One region of the Methylobacterium sp. 391_Methyba4 genome, then DNA from elsewhere that is predicted to be linked to it. Evidence: predicted binding sites of a transcription regulator. Region 1 holds the regulator's gene; each other region holds the start of a gene.
The links. The regulator LexA, encoded in region 1, represses DNA repair genes until DNA is damaged. The targets are predictions, from matches to a motif close to TGTTCNNNNTGTGTTCNG.
Positions count from the first base shown of each region.

Region 2: a site for LexA is predicted at 2,951-2,968, ahead of uvrA (excinuclease ABC subunit UvrA). Genes of this name have one in related genera too.
Region 3: a site for LexA is predicted at 4,480-4,497, ahead of P9K36_RS27725 (UvrD-helicase domain-containing protein). Genes of this name have one in related genera too.

Region 1 covers NZ_CP121475.1:2,568,711-2,575,703, reverse strand. Annotated here, with positions in the region: gene P9K36_RS11955 (ComEC/Rec2 family competence protein) at 1-1,225, shown strand, start outside; gene lexA (transcriptional repressor LexA) at 1,219-1,956, opposite strand; gene P9K36_RS11945 (hypothetical protein) at 2,207-2,653, shown strand; gene P9K36_RS11940 (hypothetical protein) at 2,672-2,887, opposite strand; gene P9K36_RS11935 (divalent metal cation transporter) at 2,968-4,209, shown strand; gene fae (formaldehyde-activating enzyme) at 4,272-4,811, shown strand; gene P9K36_RS11925 (hypothetical protein) at 4,852-5,316, opposite strand; gene P9K36_RS11920 (error-prone DNA polymerase) at 5,361-6,993, opposite strand, start outside.
Region 2 covers NZ_CP121475.1:1,956,199-1,963,191, reverse strand. Annotated here, with positions in the region: gene uvrA (excinuclease ABC subunit UvrA) at 1-2,795, opposite strand, end outside; gene P9K36_RS09235 (MFS transporter) at 3,238-4,419, shown strand; gene P9K36_RS09230 (cupin domain-containing protein) at 4,423-4,848, opposite strand; gene P9K36_RS09225 (nitrate- and nitrite sensing domain-containing protein) at 5,651-6,993, shown strand, end outside.
Region 3 covers NZ_CP121475.1:5,881,754-5,888,746, forward strand. Annotated here, with positions in the region: gene P9K36_RS27710 (accessory factor UbiK family protein) at 137-421, opposite strand; gene P9K36_RS27715 (hypothetical protein) at 570-818, opposite strand; gene P9K36_RS27720 (PhoH family protein) at 952-1,668, opposite strand; gene P9K36_RS27725 (UvrD-helicase domain-containing protein) at 2,088-4,469, opposite strand; gene P9K36_RS27730 (AsmA-like C-terminal region-containing protein) at 4,937-6,993, shown strand, end outside.

The DNA.
Region 1 (6,993 bases):
CATGCTGGGCGCGATCCTGGTGGACCGGCCCGCCCTGTCGATGCGCAACCTCGCCCTCGCGGCGCTGATCGCCCTGGCCCGGGAGCCGGAGGGCCTGCTCGGCCCGAGCTTCCAGATGTCCTTCGGCGCCGTGGCCGGGCTGATCGCCTGCGCACGGCTGATCGACGGGCGGCTGTTCGTGCGCCCCGGGGCGGGCCGGCTCGGTCGGCTCGTCGGCAGCGGCCTCTCGGCGGTCACCGGGACCCTGGCCACGACCCTGGTGGCGCAGGTCGCGACCGCGCCCTTCGCCACCTACCATTTCCAGACGATCCAGCCCTTCGGCCTCGTCGGCAACGCCCTGACCCTGCCGCTCGTCTCCCTCGTGGTGATGCCCTCCGCGGTGATCGGGATCCTCGCCTATCCCTTCGCCCTCGACCGCCCGATCTGGTGGCTGATGGGTCAGGCGGTGGGGGGCATGCTCGCCGTCTCCCATTGGATCGCCGGGTTCGAGCGGGCCATCGTGGTCGTACCGGCCTTCGGCACCGCGGCGCTGTTCCTGCTGACCGCGGGCCTGCTGCTCGCGACGTTACCGGCCTCCCGCCTGCGCTGGCTCGCCGTGCCGCCGATCCTGCTCGGACTCGTCGTCGCGGCCCGACCCGACCGCTACGACCTCTATGTCGATCGGCAGGGTGCGGGGGCCGCGGTGCGGGGGCCGGACGGACGGCTCGCGGCCCTCGGCAGCCCGTCCGGCTTCGTCCTCGAACAATGGCTGAAGGCGGACGGCGACGGACGGGGAGCCGGGGCACTGATCGTCCGATCGGGCAGCGGCCGCTGTGATCGGCTCGGATGCACCGCGCGCCTGCCGGACGGACGGGCGGTCGCCCTGGTCCGGGACCGGCGGGCCTTCCCGGAGGATTGCGCCCGCGCCGCGGTGCTGATCACGGGCCTCGTGGCCCCACCGACCTGCACCGGCCCCCTGGTGATCGACCGGCGCGTCCTGGCCGCCCAGGGCGCCGTCGCCCTCAGGTCCGATGGCGAGAGCTTCGTCGCCCATCACGCCCGGGCCGATGGCCGCGCCGTGCCCTGGCGACCACGCTCGGGACACGGGCCGGGACCGCCACAATTGGTCACCGCGCCCTCCGCGGAGGCCCGCGCCTCTGACGACGGGGCGACAACGCCTCCGGAAACCGATGCGTCGGGCGGGGACTTCGCCCCCGGCGACGCGCCGGCCGAGCCGCTTCAGTAGCGGCGGACGAGGCTGACGAGGCGGCCCTGGATCCGGACCCGGTCGGGCCCGAGGACGCGCGTCTCGTAGGCCGGGTTGGCGGCCTCCAGGGCGATCGAGGAGCCGCGGCGGCGCAGACGCTTGAGCGTCGCCTCCTCGTCGTCGATCAGCGCCACGATGATGTCGCCGGTATTGGCCGTGTCCTGCTTGCGGATCACCACGAGGTCGCCGTCGAGGATGCCGGCCTCGACCATCGAGTCGCCGCGCACCTCCAGGGCGTAGTGCTCGCCGCCGGCCACGAAATCCGGCGACAGGGTGATGGCATGGCTTTGGTTCTGGATCGCCGAGACCGGCGTACCGGCGGCGATCCGGCCCATCACCGGGATCGAAATGGCACGACCGGCGTCATCGATCATCCGCGTGCTGGCCGGGGCCGGCGGCTGCTTGGACTTGCCGCCCTCGACCACGCTCGGGGTGAAACGGCGCGGCTCGGCCGGGGCCGAAGATGGGGCCGAAGATGGGACCGTCTGGCTCAGGCTCTCGGGAATGCGGATCACCTCGATGGCGCGCGCCCGATTCGGCAGGCGCCGGAGGAAGCCGCGCTCCTCCAGGGCCGTGATCAGCCGGTGGATGCCGGATTTCGACTTGAGGTCGAGGGCGTCCTTCATCTCGTCGAAGGACGGCGGGACGCCGCATTCCTGCATCCGGCTCTGGATGAAACGCAGGAGGTCCAGCTGCTTGCGCGTGAGCATCGAAGGGGGACTCGCGGCTTGGCAGACCGCCCCGTGACGGTCTCTGAAACAAATCACGAACAGGTTAAACGTTCCGCAAGTGTTCCGCAAGGGCGGCACCGCTACGCTTGGCGCGTCGCTCCGCGCTCGCGGGAGCAAGGTCGAGAAACGCATTGACGGCGCAAGCGGAGCCGTTTCAATGCACCGCGGCGCCCCGCCGGGAAGGCGGCGGATCCGGGCCGCGGGCTGGGACCCTCTTGGGATGACGAGGATGCGACGACCCGCAGCTCTGCTGCCCCTCGGCCTCGCCGCCCTCGGCCTCGCCGGCTGCACCACCGGGTTCTCCTACATCTCGCGGAACTACGTGGCGCTCACCCCCCAGGTGGTGACGATCGGCTGCAAGGAGCCCTACGAGGTCTACGACAACCGGCAGATGCGCCGGATGCTGATCGTCTCGAACGCCCTGCGCGAATATACCGGCTGCAACCTGAGCGAGGCCCGGATCGATCCGGAGCCGAACGCCACCCGGGTGAAGCGCTTCCGCACCGCCGCCCGGGCCTATCTCGACGAGACCGTGCGCGAGGATTGCCGGATCACCGGCGAGACCGTGTTCGATCCGCTGAAGACCGAGTTCGCCTACGCCTGCGACACGCCGATCGAGAAGCGCGGCACCGTGGTCCCCCGCCTGCCGGGCCGCAATCCCGGTCTCGCCCGCTGACCGACCGGCGGCGCGCCGTCAGGCGCCCGGCTTCGGGAAGGTCCGTTCCGCCGCGTCGCCGGCGGCGGCGAGCAGGGCGCGGGCGAAGGCCCGGGCTTCCGCCCGGTCGAGAACGATCGCGGCGGTGACCGGCGCGCCGCCGAGGTCGGCCAGGGCGAGTTCCAGGCGCACCCCGTCGGGCACGGCGGTCGCCTGCAGGCTCCAGCCGGAGCCCCGATCCGTGCTCTCCGCCATCACATGTCCCTCCCGCCTGCCCCGGGAAAACGCCGCAGGCGCCCGCCGGAACCGGCCGTGCGCGGGACTGTTCCCGAGCCGTGCCCAGCGCTTCCCTGCCTCGCCTGTCCGCTTACCTCAAGGCCGCAGGCCCCGGACTCGTGGTGATGCTGGCCGATACGGATGTCGGAAGCCTCATCACGGCGGCCCAGAGCGGGGCGCGCTGGGGCTATTCGCTCCTGCTCCTCCAGATCCTGCTGGTGCCAATCCTGTACGTCGTCCAGGAGCTGACGGTGCGACTCGGGACCGCCACCGGACGCGGCCACGGCGCGCTGATCCGGGAGCGCTACGGGCCGGCCTGGGCCTGGATCTCGTACGGCGGCCTCGTGGTCGCCGGCATCGGCGCCATCGTCACGGAATTCTCCGGCATCGCCGGCATCGGGGACCTGTTCGGGGTGCCGCGGCTCGTGAGCCTCGGCCTGCCGGCCTGCCTGCTCCTGGGGCTCGTCTTCACCGGGAGCTACCGGCGCGTCGAGGTCGTGGCGATCGTGGTCGGCCTGTTCGAGCTGGTCTTCGTCGGGCTCGCCGTCGCGGCGCGGCCGAACCTGCCCGAGATCGTCGCCTCCTTCGGGCACATGCCGCTGGGCGACGGCCAGTTCCGGGTGCTGATCGCGGCCAATATCGGCGCGGTGATCATGCCGTGGATGATCTTCTACCAGCAGTCGGCGATCGTCGATAAGGGCCTGGGCTGGGAGCACGCGCGGCGCTCGCGGCTCGACACACTCGTGGGTGCGGTGGTCTCGCAATGCGTGATGGGCGCGATCCTCGTCGCCGCCGCCGCCACGATCGGCAAGGCCGGGCAGGGCAGCGCGAAGGGGCTGGAGACCGTCGGCGATCTCGCGGGCGCCTTCACGCCGGCCCTGGGGCCGTGGCTCGGGCAGGTGGTGTTCGGGGTGGGCATCATCGCGGCGGCCTTCGTGGCGCTCAACGTCGTGGCCCTGGCGCTGGCCTGGGGGTTCGGCGACGTGACCGGCCGGCCGCACTCCCTGGAGCAGTCGCCCCGGGAGGCTCCGGCCTTCTACGGCGCCTTCGCGCTCGCGGTCGCGGCCGGCGCGGTCGCCGTGCAGCTCGTGCCGGATCTCGTGGCGCTCAACATCGCCGTGGAGGTGATGAACGCGCTGCTCCTGCCCCTGGCGCTCGGCCTGCTGATCCTCCTCGCCACCCGGGCCCTGCCAGAGGGGCAGCGCGTGGCGGGCGTCTACAAGGGGGTGGTCTACGCGGTGTCGGGGATCACGATCGCGTTCGCGATGGTCGGCGTCCTGGACGGGGTGGGCCTGCTCTGACGCGATTGACGCGGGGCCTCCGATGATGTCTCCCGCGGGCTCCGATCAGGTGGAGTTCGAACATGCAAGAGATCTGGTTCCGCACGGGCGAGGCCACGGTGCTGGCGGCCGAGGGCCAGTACACCGACGCCATGCCGGAGGTGCTGATCGGCTCGGTGCGCGGTCCGGTCGGCCAGGCCTTCGCGTCGATGATGGGGCAGGTCCAGGGCCACACGCGGATGTTCGTGGTCCGCGACCTCAACCAGCTCGTGCGCCCTGCCACGATGATGACCACCAAGGTCACGATCCACACGGCCGAGTATGCCGAGCTCCTCGGCGGCGTGGTCCAGGCCGCCACCGGCGACGCGATCGTGGACTGCATCATCGAGGGCATCCTGCCCAAGGACGGGCTCGACGAGCTGTGCATGATCATCATGATCTGGCTCGATCAGCGCTGCGCCGAGGACGACAACCTCGACCAGAAGGACCTCTACCGGACCAACTACGAGGCGACGAAGCTCGCCATCGCCCGCGCCCTCAAGGGCGAGCCGACGGTGGACGAGCTGATCGCCAACCGGAAGACCGTGAAGCACTACGCCCTGGACGGCGTGATCGAGTACTGATCGGCCCCTTCGCGCGCATCCTGCCGGGGTCGATATCGCATCACCCCGGCGGGATGCGCCCCACCGAGCACAGGGTCCGCATCGCGGTGCTGCCCGGGTCGGTGTAGCAGGAGGCCGACCAGCCGTTCTGCTGGATGAACGACTTGCGCCGCTCCGACAGCGCGGTCCGGTAGGCGCTGGCGATGATCGGCTCGACGGTCGCGGCCGGTTCGCCGACCAGGATCTCGGAGGCCACCGACAGGTCGCGGAAGAAGGTCGCCGAGGGGGCGGGCTCGGCCGAGGTCGCCTGCACGATCGGCTCGGCCCGGCAGGTCACGTCGAACTTGATCGGGCCGGCCATGCGGATGTCGATGCTGGGGCCCGCCCGCTTGCCGACCTTGCCGCCGATGGCGCCGGCGATCTGGCGGGTGAGGTCGTCGCAGCTGTCGGCCCGGGCGGCCTCCGCCCAGAGGGGGAGGGCCGCGCAGGCGGCGAGGAGGAGGCGCGGAACGGCGAAGCTCGACATGGCCGCACTCTACGCGCGGCGCGGGGCCTGTCGAGGGGCGTTCCTCAGTGGAAATCCCGGCTGCGATACACGCGCCGATCCGGGGGCACGCCGAAATCCGTGTTCTCGGGGGGCAGCTTCATCCCGGCCTCGCGCAGGTCGCGCAGGGACGCGGTGAGATCGCGAAACCCTTCGGCCACGAGATGGACCACCCCGTCCGCCCGCTGGATCCGGCCGCGCACGGCGAGGAACCGGGCCTGCATGGCGATCCGGCGGTTGGCCTCGAACACCGTCTTCCAGACGATCACGTTGGCGATACCGGTCTCGTCCTCCAGGGTCAGGAACACCACGCCCTTGGCGGTGCCGGGCCGCTGGCGGATCAGCACGAGGCCCGCCACCGTGACCCGCGCCCCCTGGGGCAGGGCGGGATCGAGATGCGCCCGGGCCGGGATCGCGCCGATCCGGGCGAGCCGCCCCCGGAAGAAGGCGACCGGGTGCCCCTGCAGCGACAGGCCGGTGGCGGCATAATCCTCGGCCACCGCCTCGGACGGGGCCAGGGACGGCAGGTCCACGGCCGGCTCGTGCCGGAACAGGCCGTCATCGGCGTGCCAGGCGAAGAGCGGCAGGGGCGCGTCGAGGAGATGGGCCCGGCGCGCGCTCGGGTCGGCCTTGGCGGCCTTGCGCGCCGAGGTCCCCTCCAGGGTGCGGACCATCCAGAGGGCGGCGCGCCGGTCGAGGCCCAGCGAGCGGAACGCGTCCGCCTCGGCCAGCCGCTCCAGGGTGTTGCGGGGCAGGGCGAGGGCGGCCTGCAGGCCCTCGATGCTGGCATAGCCGTTGGCCCGCAGCCGCACGAGCCGGCGCATGGCGGCCTCGGGCAGGCCGCGCACCACCCGCAGGCCGATCCGCACGGCGTGCAGCGCGGGATTTCCGGCCGGCTCCAGGGTGCAGTCCCAGTCGCTGGCGTTGACGCAGACGCCCCGCACCTCGACCCCGTGGGCGCGGGCGTCGCGCACCAGCTGGGCCGGCTGGTAGAAGCCCATGGGCTGGGCGTTGAGGATCGCGGCCAGGAAGACGTCGGGGTGCCGGCACTTCATCCAGACCGAGGCGTAGACGAGGAGCGCGAAGCTCGCCGCGTGGCTCTCCGGGAATCCGTAGGTGGAGAAGCCGCGGATCTGCGCGAAGCAGCGCTCGGCGAAGTCCTGCGGGTAGCCCCGGCGGGTCATGCCGCCCACGAACTTGTCCGCGAAGCCGCCGATCGAGCCGACATGGCGGAAGGTCGCCATCGCCCGGCGCAGGCCGTCGGCCTCGGCCGGGGTGAAGCCCGCCGCCGTGATGGCGATCTGCATGGCATGCTCCTGGAACAGCGGCACCCCGTAGGTCTTCTGCAGGACCTCCTTCAGTTCGTCCGCCGGCCCGTGGTCCGGGTGCGGGGCGGGGTACTCCACCGGGTCGATCCCGGAGCGGCGCCGCAGGTAGGGATGGACCATGTCGCCCTGGATGGGACCGGGGCGCACGATCGCCACCTGCACGACGAGGTCGTAGAATTCCTTGGGCTTCAGGCGCGGCAGCATCGACATCTGCGCCCGGCTCTCGACCTGGAACACGCCGACGGAATCGGCCTTCGCCAGCATCGCGTAGGTGGCGGGATCCTCCTGGGGCAGGTCGGCCAGCGTCTCGTAGAAGGTATTGTGGTCCTTC
Region 2 (6,993 bases), 610 kb from region 1:
GCGCGCTTCGACAGCTCCTTGGAGAGCTTCACCCGCTGCGCCTCGCCCCCCGACAGGGTCGTGGCCTGCTGACCGACATGGACGTAGTGCAGGCCGACCCGCTTCAGGGTCTCGAGCTTGTCGCGGATCGCCGGCACCGCCTTGAACAGCTCGGCCGCCTCCTCGACGGTGGAATCGAGCACGTCGGCGATGGACTTGGCCCGGTACTTCACCTCCAGGGTCTCGCGGTCGTAGCGCTTGCCCTTGCAGACGTCGCAGGTGACGTAGACGTCGGGCAGGAAGTGCATCTCGATCTTGATGACGCCGTCGCCCGAGCAGGCCTCGCAGCGCCCGCCCTTCACGTTGAACGAGAAGCGCCCCGGCTGGTAGCCCCGCGCCTTGGCCTCGGGGAGGCCCGCGAACCAGTCGCGGATCGGCGTGAAGGCGCCGATATAGGTGGCGGGGTTCGAGCGCGGCGTGCGCCCGATCGGCGACTGGTCGATGTCGATGACCTTGTCGAGGTGCTCCAGCCCCTCCAGCCGTCCGTAGGGGGCCGGGTGCTCCAGGGCGCCGTTCAGCTTCTTGGCGATCGCCTTGTAGAGGGTGTCGATCACCAGGGTGGACTTGCCGCCCCCCGAGACGCCGGTGATGCAGGTGAAGGTGCCGAGCGGGATCTCGACATCGACATCCTTCAGATTGTTGCCCCGGGCGCCGAACAGGCCGAGCTTGCCCTTGCGGCCTTTTCGGCGCGCGGTGGGCGTCCGGACTGCCATCTCGCCCGTGAGGTATTTCGCGGTGAGCGAGGCCGGGTTGGCCAGGACCTCGGCGGGCGTCCCCTGGGCGATGATCTCGCCGCCATGGATACCGGCGCCCGGGCCGACATCGACCACGTAATCGGCCTGCAGGATCGCGTCCTCGTCGTGCTCGACCACGATCACCGAATTGCCGAGGTCGCGCAGGCGCTTGAGCGTGCCGAGCAGCCGCTCGTTGTCGCGCTGGTGCAGGCCGATCGACGGCTCGTCCAGGACGTAGAGCACGCCGGTGAGGCCGGAGCCGATCTGCGAGGCCAGCCGGATGCGCTGGCTCTCGCCGCCCGAGAGGGAGCCGGAGCCGCGGGCGAGCGTCAGGTATTCGAGGCCGACATCCACCAGGAAGCTCAGCCGGTCGCGGATTTCCTTGAGAATTCTGACCGCGATGGCGTTCTGCTTCGCCGTCAGCTTCTCCGGCAGCTCCGAGAACCAGCGATGCGCCTCACTGACTGAGAGGGCCGTGACATCGGCAATGTCGGCCATGGCGACCTTCACGGCGAGCGCCTCGGGCTTCAGCCGCTTGCCGCCGCAGGCGGCGCAGGGCGTCTCGCTCATGAAGCGCCCGATCTCCTCCCGGACGGCGTCCGAGTCGCTCTCCTTGTAGCGGCGCTCCAGGTTCGGGATCACGCCCTCGAAGGGCTTGTTGACCGTGTACTTGCGCAACCCGTCGTCGTAGGCGAAGCGGATCGCCTGCTTGCCCGAGCCGTAGAGCACGATGGCACGGGCCGTCTCCGACAGGCTCTGCCACGGGACGCTGGTCTTGAAGCCGAAATGCTCGGCCAGCGCCTCCAGGGTCTGCCCGTAATAGGGCGAGGTCGATTTCGCCCAGGGGCCGACGGCGCCGCGCTTCAGGCTCAAGCCGGGGTCCGAGATCACCAGCTCGGGGTCGATCCGCATCTCGTGGCCGATGCCGCTGCAGGTCGGGCAGGCGCCGAACGGGTTGTTGAACGAGAACAGCCGGGGCTCGATCTCCGCGATGGTGAAGCCCGAGACCGGGCAGGCGAAGCGCGACGAGAAGGTGATGGTCCGGGGCGTCTCGCCCTCGGGGGCATCCGCGAACACGACCTCCGCGATGCCATCGGCCAGCTCCAGGGCCGTCTCGAAGGACTCGGCCAGCCGCGAGCCGATATCGGCCCGGACCACGATGCGGTCGACCACCACGTCGATGTCGTGCTTGAACTTCTTGTCGAGCTTGGGCACGTCGTCGATGGCGTAGTATTCGCCGTTCACGCGCAGGCGCTGGAAGCCCTTCTTCTGGTACTCGGCGATTTCCTTGCGGTACTCGCCCTTGCGACCGCGGACCACGGGGGCCAGCAGGTAGAGCCGGGTCTTCTCCGGCAGTTCCAGCACCCGGTCGACCATCTGCTGGACGGTCTGGCTCTCGATCGGCAGGCCGGTGGCGGGCGAGTAGGGAATGCCGACCCGCGCCCAGAGCAGGCGCATGTAGTCGTAGATCTCGGTGACCGTCCCGACGGTGGAGCGGGGGTTCTTGGAGGTGGTCTTCTGCTCGATCGAGATCGCCGGCGACAGCCCGTCGATCTGGTCGACGTCGGGCTTGGACATCATCTCCAGGAACTGGCGGGCATAGGCCGAGAGCGACTCGACGTAGCGGCGCTGCCCCTCGGCGTAGATCGTGTCGAAGGCCAGCGACGACTTGCCCGAGCCCGACAGCCCGGTGAACACCACGAGCTTGTCCCGGGGGATCGTCAGGTCGACGTTCTTGAGGTTGTGCTCCCGGGCCCCCCGGACCGCGATGACCCGCCGGTCATGGGCGCTCGCCGGCGCGGCGTCGAACAGGGCCGCCAGCTTGGCGTCGATCGCGGCCTCGGCAGCCGCCCCAGGGCGGGCGGGCTTTTCGGACTTCGCGCGGGCCGGCTTGGGCTGCGGGGCCGGGGCGGCGGTGGCGGCTTTCGGAGCCTTGGACGCCGTCTGCGCGGCGGCTGTCGGGGCAGCTTGGGCGGCGCCGGCGCGGCTTGCGGCACGACTTCCAGCTTGGGCTTTGGCCATGAGGGCGGCGGTCTTTCGAGGCGTCGACGCAGTCGGATCGGATCCGGATCGGATTCGCGCGCGGGCCAGCCGCCGCTCCGACACATGTCGAGCCCGAGGGGGCCGACGGCAAGGTGGGGCCGGCGGGACGCAGGTCCGTCATGCGCCGCCCTTGCTAGAACGAAACGCGTACGGCGGCAACCGCTCGGCGAACGAGCCGCCGCCCTTGCGCGCGCGGCAAAGCGTTCCGGCAGCGCCCGAGCGGGCGTCCAACCGGTCGTCCGAGCGGGCGCGCGAGGGCGCCTGCGAGGAACCGGGCGAGTCGCCGACGCATGGGGCCGCCGGTGTCCCCTCCGGGCGCGCGGCACGGCGCGCGCGACGACGGCCCGGTGTTGCACCGCGGGAACCGAGGCCCCACGTCGCCGGGATCCACCCTCGGACTCGACTCCATCGACAGGTGCCGATGCCAGCGCTCGACCTGACCGACCCGGTCGCCCTCGGCGGGGCGGGGGACCGGAATGCGGCCCGCGGACAGAGCGTGTCCACGCGGCTGCTGTTCCTGATCGTGGGCATCGCCAACGCCACCTGGGCGCCCCTGGTGCCGCTGGTGCAGGACCGCGCCGGCCTCGACGCGGCGGGGCTCGGCCTGCTGCTCCTCACCTTCGGCATCGGCTCGATCCTGGCGATGCCGAGCGCCGGGGCGGCGGCTTCGCGGCTCGGTTTCCGGCCGGTCCTGCTCGCCGGCACGCTGGCGATCGGCCTCGCCCTGCCGGTGCTGGCCGTGGGCGATGGGCTCGTGGAGCTCACCCTGGCGCTGGTGCTGTTCGGCGCCGGGATGGGGGCGGTGGACTGCGTCATGAACCTGCAGGCCGTCGTGGTGGAGCACGCCAGCGGGCGCCCGATGATGTCGGGCTTCCACGGCCTCTACAGTCTCGGCTGCATCCTGGGGGCGCTGATCGCCAGCGGCCTGCTGGCGGCCGGGCTCGGCGCGGGCTGGAGCGTGCTGCTCCTGGTCGCCGGGATCGCGGCCCTGTTCGCGGCCGCCTGGCCCGGGATCCTGCCGGCGGAGCGGGCAGGGGGGAGCGGAGTCCCCGCCTTCGCGCGCCCCCGGGGCATCGTGCTGGTGCTGGGCCTGCTCTGCTTCGTGGTGTTCCTCACCGAGGGCTCGGCCCTCGACTGGAGCGCGGTGTTCCTGATCCAGCAGCGAGGCCTCGATCCGGCCTGGGCGGCGCTCGGCTACGCGGCCTTCTCGGTGACGATGACGGCCGGGCGCCTTGCCGGCGATCGGGTCGTGGCCCGGCTCGGGCGGCGGCCCGTGGTGGTCTTCGGCGGCCTCCTGGCGGCCGCCGGACTCGCGCTCTCGGTCCTGGTCCCGGCCTGGGAGGCGGCCCTCGCCGGCTACGCCCTGGTCGGGGCGGGCTGCGCCAACATCGTCCCGGTCCTGTTCACGGCGGCCGGCCGCCAGACCGCGATGCCCGCGCGCGTGGCGGTGCCGGCGGTGACGACGCTCGGCTATGCCGGGGTGCTGGCGGGCCCGGCGCTGATCGGCTTCGCCGCGCAGGCTTTGGGCCTGTCCGCCGCGCTCCTGCTCGTGGCGGCCCTGCTCCTCGCCGTGGCGGCGGCCGGGCGGTCCCTGCCGGTGTGAGGCTCACGCCTCGGCGTTGCGCGCCATGAAGGTGGCGGGGCTGCCGTCCTCTGGGTTCACGAAGACGATGTCGGTGGGCGCCCGCCGGGGGGTGTCGATCGCGAGGAACACCACCTTTTCCGCGGGATCGATCTCCGGCATGGCGTGGACCGTGCCCTTCTCGAAGACCAGGAGCTGACCGGGGCCGAATGCGGTCGCGGCGGCCGGGTCGCCCAGCCAGACCGTGCCCCGGCCCGACAGGCAGTAGAGATACTCGTCGCAGGTGGCGTGGTAGTGCGGCGGAGTCGGCCGGTAGACCCGGAACACCCGGGCGCTCGCCGCCTCCCGGTCGGTCAGATAGGTGTCGACCAGGAGGGTCTGGGCGCTGCCGGGCAGCGCCGCCGCCAGCGCCGCCACGTCGAAGATGCCGGTCCCCGCCGCGTCCGCCATCGCCTCCGCCTCCGCCTCCGACATCACGTCCTCCTCACTCCGAAGACCGTCGCGCACGATCCTGTCCTCGGCCCGCCCGCTCTCGATCGGCGCCGGGGCGCGCCGCGGGCTCGCGGCGTCGATCCCCCCGTCATGCTCACCCAGGGTGGTGCGCAGGCGCCCCGCGTCAACGCGGCGAGACAGCCCGTCGAGGCGTGCGCCCCGGCGGCGACGTCCTGCGGGCCGCCCATCCTGCGGGCCGCCCATCCTGCGGGCCGCACATCGCGCGCCGGGACGACGGGAACGCCCGGGGCCGCCACAGGCTCCGGCGCTTGCGGAGCCCGAAATCAGCCGCTCCGGGTCGTCGATCGGGGTGACGAGCGGGGTGGCGAGAGCGACGATCCCGGCCCGGGGGGCGGCGGTGGCGGAGACGACGCGGGCCGGGGCGCGGAAAGGCGCAGCTGTCGCCCCCCGCTGGAGAGGACCCGGCGGTTCAGGGCGCTCCGGCGGCGGCGGTCCCGCATGACCCGGCGCAGGGTCACGATCCCGCGCCCCGCAATAGAACCGGGGGAGCGAATTCCCCGGACGGCCTCCGCCGAAGTACCGCCGCTGATGAAAGACGGCCCGCCCCCGCACGGGCGATCCCCGGAACCGATGATCCCCGCGCTGAAGACCTGGCAAACCTGCACACCGACAGCGCCGCCCCGATCGAAACTGCCATCCGATCAGGCAGAGCTGCACCGAATCCGGGCAGGTCAGCATAACCAGATCTTTATGACCTGCGGCCAAGCTCCGTTCTGTTCTCCGAGATGTCCTGCCGCCGATGATCCTCCTCTCCTCGCTTCGCGCCCGGATCCTGGTCGTGGCGCTCGCCCCCAGCCTCGCCTTCGCGGGGGCCGCCGGCTGGACGGTGTCCGACCAGTGGGCGCGGCGCGCCGAGATGGACCGGGTGGAGAGCCTCGTCGGCCTCGCCTCGCGGATCAGCGCCTTCGTGCATGAGGCCCAGCGCGAGCGCGGCGCCTCCAGCCTGTTCCTGGGCGCGAAGGGCGCACAGTTCGGGCCCGAACTCGCCGCCCAGCGCGTGCGCACCGACGCGGCGCTCGCAGACCTTCCCGGGGCGATGGCGGCGGCCACGCAGTACGGCCCGGCCTTCGCGGCGCGCGGCGCGGGTTTCGGCCAGGCGCTCGCCGGGCTCGCCGACCAGCGGCGGGCGGTGGACGCCCTGACGGCCGGCGTCCCCCAGGCGGCCGGCTACTACACCGGCCTGATCGGCGAGGGGCTCGGGCTCGTGCGGGCGATGGGCGGGGCGATCGACGAGGCCGGCCTCGCCGCCCGGGCGAACGCCTACGCGGCCTTCCTGGCCATGAAGGAAGCCGCCGGCCAGGAGCGGGCCGCCGCCTCGGCGGTCTTCGCCTCCGGCAACCTGGACCTCGCGGCCGCGCGCCGGCTCGCCACCCTCTCGGCCGAGCAGGCGACCTATGCGGGCCTGTTCCGGGCCGGGGCCGAGGCCGCCCAGACGACCCTGCTCGACGCCGCCGAGGCGACCGAGCCGGCCCGGGCGGTCGCGCGCCTGCGCAGGATCGCCCAGGAAACGATGCCGGGGACGCCGCTCGCCTTCCGCGACGCGCCTTCCTGGTTCGGCCTCGCCACGCAGCGCATCGATGCCCTGAAGGGCGTGGAGGACCGGCTCACCGCCGATCTGGAGGCCGCCGCCGGCGCCCTGCGCGCCCGGGCGGACCGGATGCTGACCCTCTGGATCGCCGGAGGCCTCGCCCTGTTCGCCCTCTCGGCCGGCCTCGCGGTCTGGCTCGGCACCGCGATCGCGCGCCCCCTCGCCCGGATGGCGCAGGTTCTGACCGCGATCGGCCGGGACCAGGGGACGGCCGATCTGGCGATCCCGTCGGGGGGCCCGCGGGAGGTCCGGGCGATCGCCGCCGCCGCCGTCGCCTTCCGCGACAGCGTCGCCGAGCGTCGCGCCGCCCGGGCCGCGCAGGAGCGGCTCGCCGCCGAGGCGAGTGCCGCGCAGCGCGCCGCCGCCCTGGGCCTCGCCGACAGCTTCGAGCGCCAGGTCGGCGGCATCGTCGCGGCCGTCTCGGCGGCGGCCGCCCAGCTGGAGGCCTCCGCGCACGGCATGGCCCGGACCGCGCAGGACACCACGGATCTCAG
Region 3 (6,993 bases), 3.3 Mb from region 1:
GCCCCCGAATCACCCTATGCCCGACTATAGACCGGCCGTGACTCGCGACACAAAGTGCAGGTCACAATCGGTGAACAGGAAACCGGATCGTCGCCGCGGCTTCCTGTGTAAAAGCCGGGGGCGTTGCCGCGGAGACTCAGACGGCCTCGCTCAGGCCCGCGGCGCCCGCTCCGGCGGCACCGGATTTCGCCTCCAGGGCCGCAATACGGGCCGACAGGGCCTCGTTCTGCGCCTGCAGCTGAGTCACGAGGTCGCGGAGCACGTCGAGCTCCTCGCGCGAGGCGATGTCGAGGTCGCGGATGACGCGTTCGAGCTGCGCCCGGGCCACGGTCTCCGCCTCGCGGCGGACGCCCTGCGCGGCGCCGGCCGCGTCGGTCATCAGGCGGGCGAGGTCGTCGAACAGTCGATTGGAGGGGGGCATCGAGGTCTCCCGGATCGGCCGGCTGCCGCGGCGGCCGCCTGACGGCGCGATTCGAGAGGACGAGATAGGAATCTTCGCGATGGGGAGCAACGCCCGGTCGGTCCGGGACGGCGAGGCGGAGGCGCGAGGCCCCCGCTTCGCCGGCTGATCACATGTGGCGCATCATGCGGCGATGCATGCGGTGATGCATCATGCGGCGCTCCATCCGGCGGTGCATCATGCGGTGATGCATCCGGCGGTGCATCATGCGGTGCTCCATCGGGGTCATGCGGACATGGGTCACGGCGTCGGGCGCCGTGACGGCGCCGGGCATCGCCGGAGCCGCCGAGGCCGGCTGGACGAGGGCGGCGCCGCCCAGGGAGGCCAGCACGGCAAAGGCGAAGGTCAGTTTCCTCACGAGGAGACTCCAATTTTCTGGTGGCCGGGTCGGGTGCCCGGTTCCTCCTCCCGGACGGGAGGTGCGGAGAGTCGTCTCGTGCCGCGGGGCGGCACGGCGGGTCTGCGAGGACCCGCCGCCATCAACTGCCAAGTCAGAGATTCGTTTCCTCGAAGGCCTTCACCCATTCGGCACAGATTCCCGAGCGCACGATGTCGTTGCGGGTGAACTCCACCACCGGGATCGGCATCATCCGGCTCTTGACCATGTGCATGACGGTGCGCAGGCCGGAGGTCTCGCGCAGGTCGGTCTGCGACACATCGCCGTTGATGATGACCTGACAATCGTCGCCGATCCGGGTCAGAAACATCTTGATCTCGTTGATGGTGGTGTTCTGGGCCTCGTCGAGGATCACGAGGCAGTTCTTGAAAGTCCGCCCGCGCATCACCTCGAAGGGGACGATCTCGATGTCGCCGGTCTTGAGTGCGATCTCGAAGGCGGCGGCGCCCATGCGCTCCTTCATGGCCTCGGTCAGCGGGGCGACCCAGGGGGCGATCTTCTCTTCCAGCGTGCCGGGGAAGTAGCCGAGGGACCGGCCCGAGGGCACGTTCGGGCGGGTGATGACGACTTTGGCGATCCGGCGCTGGCGGAGCTGGTCCGCCGCGCGGGTGCCGGCGATGAAGGTCTTTCCGGTGCCGGCCGGCCCCAGGACGATGACCTGCGGGGAGCGGGCGAGGGCGTCGAGATACTCGGCTTGGCGTTCGGTGAGCGGCTGGATGGGGGCGAGGTTGCGTTCTTCGTCGAAGCGTGTGCGGTGAATGCGGGACGTGCGGTCTTCAACCAGTTCAAGTCGTGCGCGGCGTCTCTTCATGGATGTACACTCCAACGGGACTAGCCAACCTGGATCTGTATCTGAACTGCCGTTTACCTGCGTGCTCCCGGTTCTATTCGTTTGCGAAACTTAATACCGGCCCCAGGCCGAAGGTTCCGCCCCGCGCTCGTCCGCCTGTGGAGAGCGTCACGACGATCCGTGCGCGGCCGAATACACGATGCAACTGGCGCACCAGTGCGATTCGCATCCGACGAATGCGCGCCGGGTGTGACCAAGGGGTGACGGTGGACGAGGGGGCTTCGAAAAAGCCGCGCGGCTGGCGCGGATGCATCAGGTTCGGGACGGGGGAGACGCGATGACGCGGCATCCGGCACGATCACGATCCTCCCCGCCCGCAGGGGCGAAGCCGGCCGACCCTGCCGCCCTGAAACGTCCGGGCTTGGTCGGCGGGACGGGCCTCACCCGGCCTGGATGAAGCTGTCGAGCACCATTTTCTGGCCGGCCTTGTCGAAGTCAACGGTGAGCTTGTTGCCATCGACGCCCGCGACCGTTCCGGGGCCGAACTTGGTGTGGAAGACCCGCTGGCCGGCCTGGAAGGCCGAGGGCGCGCCCGTCGACTTGGCGATCAGCTCGCCCTCGATCTGGCGGGGTCCGCCGGACTGGCCGCCGGAGCGGCCGCCCGGGCCCGCCGACCGGAAGCCGCCGCCGGACCCGGACCGGCCACCCGGCGCGGTGTTGGCCTGCGCCCGCTGCCAGCCCGGCGTGCCGTAGCTCGATCCGAACGGCGCCGGGTTGCGGTCGAACCGCGAGGCGCCGGCCGAGAAGTGGGCGGGGGCCTCGACCACGTCGACGGCGGTCTCGGGCAACTCGTCGATGAACCGCGACGGGATGGTCGACGACCAGAGCCCGTGGATGCGCCGGTTGACCGCGAAGGACAGCTTCGCCCGCTTGCGCGCCCGGGTCAGGCCCACATGGGCGAGGCGCCGCTCCTCCTCCAGGCCGGCGCGGCCGCTCTCGTCCAGCGCCCGCTGGTTCGGGAACAGGCCGTCCTCCCAGCCGGGCAGGAACACGGTGTCGAATTCGAGCCCCTTGGCGGCGTGGAGCGTCATCAGCGAGACCCGCTCGGCGCCCTCGGCCTCGGAGGCCTCCATCACCAGGGAGACGTGCTCCAGGAAGGCCGCGAGGTCCGGGAATTCCTCCATGGAGCGGACGAATTCCTTCAGGTTCTCCAGCCGGCCGGCGGCGTCGGCCGAGCGGTCCTTCTGCCACATCTCGGTGTAGCCGGATTCCTCGAGGATCGTCTGCGCGACCTCGCTGTGCGGCTGCGCCTCCACCAGTCGCGCCCACCGTGCGAAGCTCTCGGTGAGCGCCCGCAGGGTCGAGCGGACGCGGGGCTTCAGCTCGTCGGTCTCGCACAGGCGCTCGGCGGCGATCCGCAGGGGCAGCCGGTTGGCACGGCCGTAGGTGTGGAGCTGCTGCAGGGTGGCGTCGCCCAGGCCGCGCTTGGGCGTGTTCACGATCCGCTCGAAGGCGAGGTCGTCGCTGACATTCACGGTGGCGCGCAGATACGCCAGGGCGTCGCGGATCTCGGCGCGCTCGTAGAAGCGCGGGCCGCCGATGACCCGATAGGGCAGGCCGAGCTGGACGAACCGATCCTCGATCTCGCGCATCTGCGCGGAAATCCGCACCAGCACGGCGATCTCCGACAGGGGATGCTGCTTCACCTGGAGGGATTCGATCGATTCGGCGAGCATCCGCGCCTCCTCCTCGGAATCCCAGGCGCCCGTGACGGTGACGCGCTCGCCCGGCTCGTCGTCGGTGCGCAGGGTCTTGCCGAGGCGGCTCTCGTTCTTGGCGATCAGCCCCGAGGCGGCGGCGAGGATATGGCCGGTGGAGCGGTAGTTGCGCTCCAGCCGCACCACCACCGCGCCGGGGAAATCGTGCTCGAAGCGCAGGATGTTGTCGACCTCGGCGCCGCGCCAGCCGTAGATCGACTGGTCGTCGTCGCCCACGCAGGCGATGTTCTTGCGCTGTTGCGCCAGCAGGCGCAGCCACAGGTACTGCGCGACGTTGGTGTCTTGGTACTCGTCCACCAGGATGTAGCGGAACCGGTCCTGGTAATTGGCCAGGACGTCGGGGTTCTCCCGCCAGAGCTTAAGGCAGAGCAGCAGGAGATCGCCGAAATCGACGGCGTTTAGCGTCGCGAGCCGGGCCTGGTAGGCGGTGTAGAGCGCGCCGCCCTTTCCGAAGGCGAACGAGGCAGCCTCGCCCGGGGGCACCTGCTCGGGGCCGAGGCCGCGGTTCTTCCAGCCGTCGATGGCGTGGGACAGGGCCCGGGCCGGCCAGCGCTTCTCGTCGACGTTCTGGTCGGCGATCACCTGCTTCATCAGCCGGAGCTGGTCGTCGGTGCCCAGGATGGTGAAGTCGGATTTGAGCCCAACCAGCTCGGCGTGGCGGCGCAGGATCTTGGTGCCGATGGCGTGGAAGGTGCCGAGCCAGGGCATGCCCTCGCCGGCGGGGCCGATCAGCGTGCCGATCCGGTGCTTCATCTCCCGGGCGGCCTTGTTGGTGAAGGTCACCGCCAGGATGTCGAAGGGGCGCGCCCGCCCGGTGGCGATCAGGTGGGCGATGCGGGTGGTCAGCACCCGGGTCTTGCCGGTGCCGGCGCCGGCCAGCACGAGGATCGGGCCCTCCGTGGTCTCGACGGCGCGGCGCTGCTCGGGATTAAGCCCCTCGAGATAGCCGGCGGCGTCGCGGCGGAGGGCGCCCATGGCGCGGGCGGTGATGGACGTGGCGGGCGCGCCGTCCCCGGCGGGCTGCGCTTGCGGGCGGTTCTGCATCCCGCATCCCTGGACCAAATCGCGAACGGCGTCGAGGCCGTTCGCGCCGCGCCGGGACGATCCGCGCCCTTCGGGGCCCGCGGCCGGCTGCGGGGCGCCGCCGTCTCCCCGGTGGCCGCGGATCGGCACCTGTGTGATCGAGGGCCGACAGCGGCGGCGGAGCGCGACAAGCCCCCTCTCCCGCGCGGGAGAGGGTTGGGGTGAGGGATCAGGTCTTTCCGGAGAGGTCGCATCCCTATCCCTCTCCCGCACGGGAGAGGGGATCCGCGCCCGGTCCGGAGCTCCTGGCCCGGGGTGCCGCGGGCCGCCGCGCGCGCGCCGAGAGCCGCTCCGGACCGTGGCATCGCCGCTGGCGCTCCCGGGGGCTTATCGTGCTATGGCCGTGACAACTGACTCGCGGGGGCACGCGGGGCACGGCGGCACGGTGATGGCGCGGCCTCGCGGAGAGATGGTGCGGAACAGGACCATTGCGTGATCTTCTGACCGCGCTGGCGTGCGCCGTCATCCTGGTTCTCGTGGCGGCGCTCGCCGTTCCGCCCTTCGTCGACTGGCAGGCCCATCGCGCGCTCGTCGACCGGGCGCTCGCCCGGTCCCTCGGCGTCCCGGTCCGGACCGACGGCCGGATCGAGGTCCGGCTGCTGCCCTCGCCGCGGCTGCGCGTAGACCGCCTGCATCTCGGCGCCGATCCGGACCGGCCGAGCCTGGACGCCCGGTTCGTCAAGGCCGAGATCGCCCTCGCGCCGCTCCTGAAGGGCGAGTTCCGCTTCACCGAGACCCGGATCGGCCGGGCCGAGATCAAGCTCCCGGTCGCCGGCCCTGACGCCCTGAAGCTGCCGGCCGATTTCGGTGGCGCCCTGCGCGACCGCGACCTCGCGATCGAGAACCTGCAGATCCAGCAGTTCCTGGTCACCACGCAGGTGCCCGCCACCGGGCGGACCGACCAGCTCTACGTCCAGGACCTGCACCTGCAGGCGCCGGCCCTGGTCGGCCCCTGGCGGGTCGAGGGGACGAGCGGCGGCATCCCGTTCCGGGCGGTGAGCGGCACGCCGGGACCCGACGGGCGCCTCGCCGCCAAGATCTCCGGCGGCGGCGACGCGGCTCCGCGCTTCGAGGCGGATGCACGCTTTGGCCTCGCGCCGAGCGAAGCCGGCGGCTCCCTGGTCGAGGCCGAGGGCTCGGCGCGCCTCGTCGTCGGGCCGCCGACCCAGGCCGCGGGCGCCTACCTGCCCTTCTCGCTGGCCGGCACCTTCAAGGCCCGGGGTACGCAGGTGCGGTTCGAGGGCGTCGACCTCGCCATCGATCCCGGGGGCCGGAGCCTGCGGTTCGGCGGCACCGGCCGGCTCGATCTCCGCCAGTGGCGCGGCGGCCTGACCCTCGAGGCCCGCCGCCTCGACCTCGACGCCTTCCTGACCTCGGCGGAGGGCCAGAACCTGATCGGCCGCGGCCTGCCGCGCTCGGCCGGCAGCCTGCCGGCCATGCTCGATCTCGACCTCACGGTGGGCAGCGCCGTGCTCGGCGGCGAGGATTGGTCGAACCTCGCCCTCACCGGCACCTTGGAACGGGCCGGCGGCCTGCTGCTGCGCCGCCTGTCGGTGACGGGCCCGGCCGACGCCACCGTCGCGGCGAGCGGGCAGGTCGAGACGGCCCCGTTGCGTTTCACCGGCCCGGTGGCGCTCACCGCCCCCGATTCGGAGGCGTTGGGCCGCTATCTGCGCCGCCTCGGCGCCGAGGGGCCCCTCGTCGCGCTCCTCGACGGGCGCACGGTCGAGGCCGCCGCCGACCTGTCGGCCGCCGCCACCGGCCTGTCCCTGCGCAACCTGCGCCTCGGCCTCGGACCGGCGCGGATCACCGGCAACGCCCGCTACACCGCCGCCGAGGGCACCGAGCGCGGCCGCTTCGAGGCCCAGATCCGCGCCAGCGGCCTCGACATCGCCGGCCTGCCGCCCCTTGGGACGACGCTCGGGACCCTGCGCGACACCGACCTCGCCCTGACCCTGGAAGCGAAGGATGTCCGGTTCGGCGCCACGGGCTCCGGCACCGGGACGATCGCGGCGCGGATCCAGTCCGACGGCGCCGGCCTCACGGTCGACAGCCTCGACGTCACCGATCTCGCCGGCGCCAGCGCCCGGCTGTCCGGCCAGATCGGCGCGGACGGGACCGGCCGCGTCTCCGGACGGCTGAAGGCCCCGGCGGCGGCGCCGCTGCTCGGCCTGCTCGAGCGGGTCTGGGTGGGCGAGATCCGCCTGCTGCCCGCCGTCCTGCGGGACGCGCCCCTCGACCTCGCCGTCACCCTCGACCGGGCGGGCGGCGCGGCCGCGGCTTTGCGGACTCAGGCGCGGGGCAGCGCCGGCGGCGGCACCCTCGACCTGACCCTGGCGAGCCGCGGCACGCGGATCGAGGGCGGCACCGCCACGCTCACCGCGCCCCGGGCGGGGGCGTGGTTCGGCCGCACCGACATCGTTGGCCTCCAGCAGCCCGCCGAACTGCACGTGACGGCCGAGCGGCCGGACGGCCAGGCCCTCGC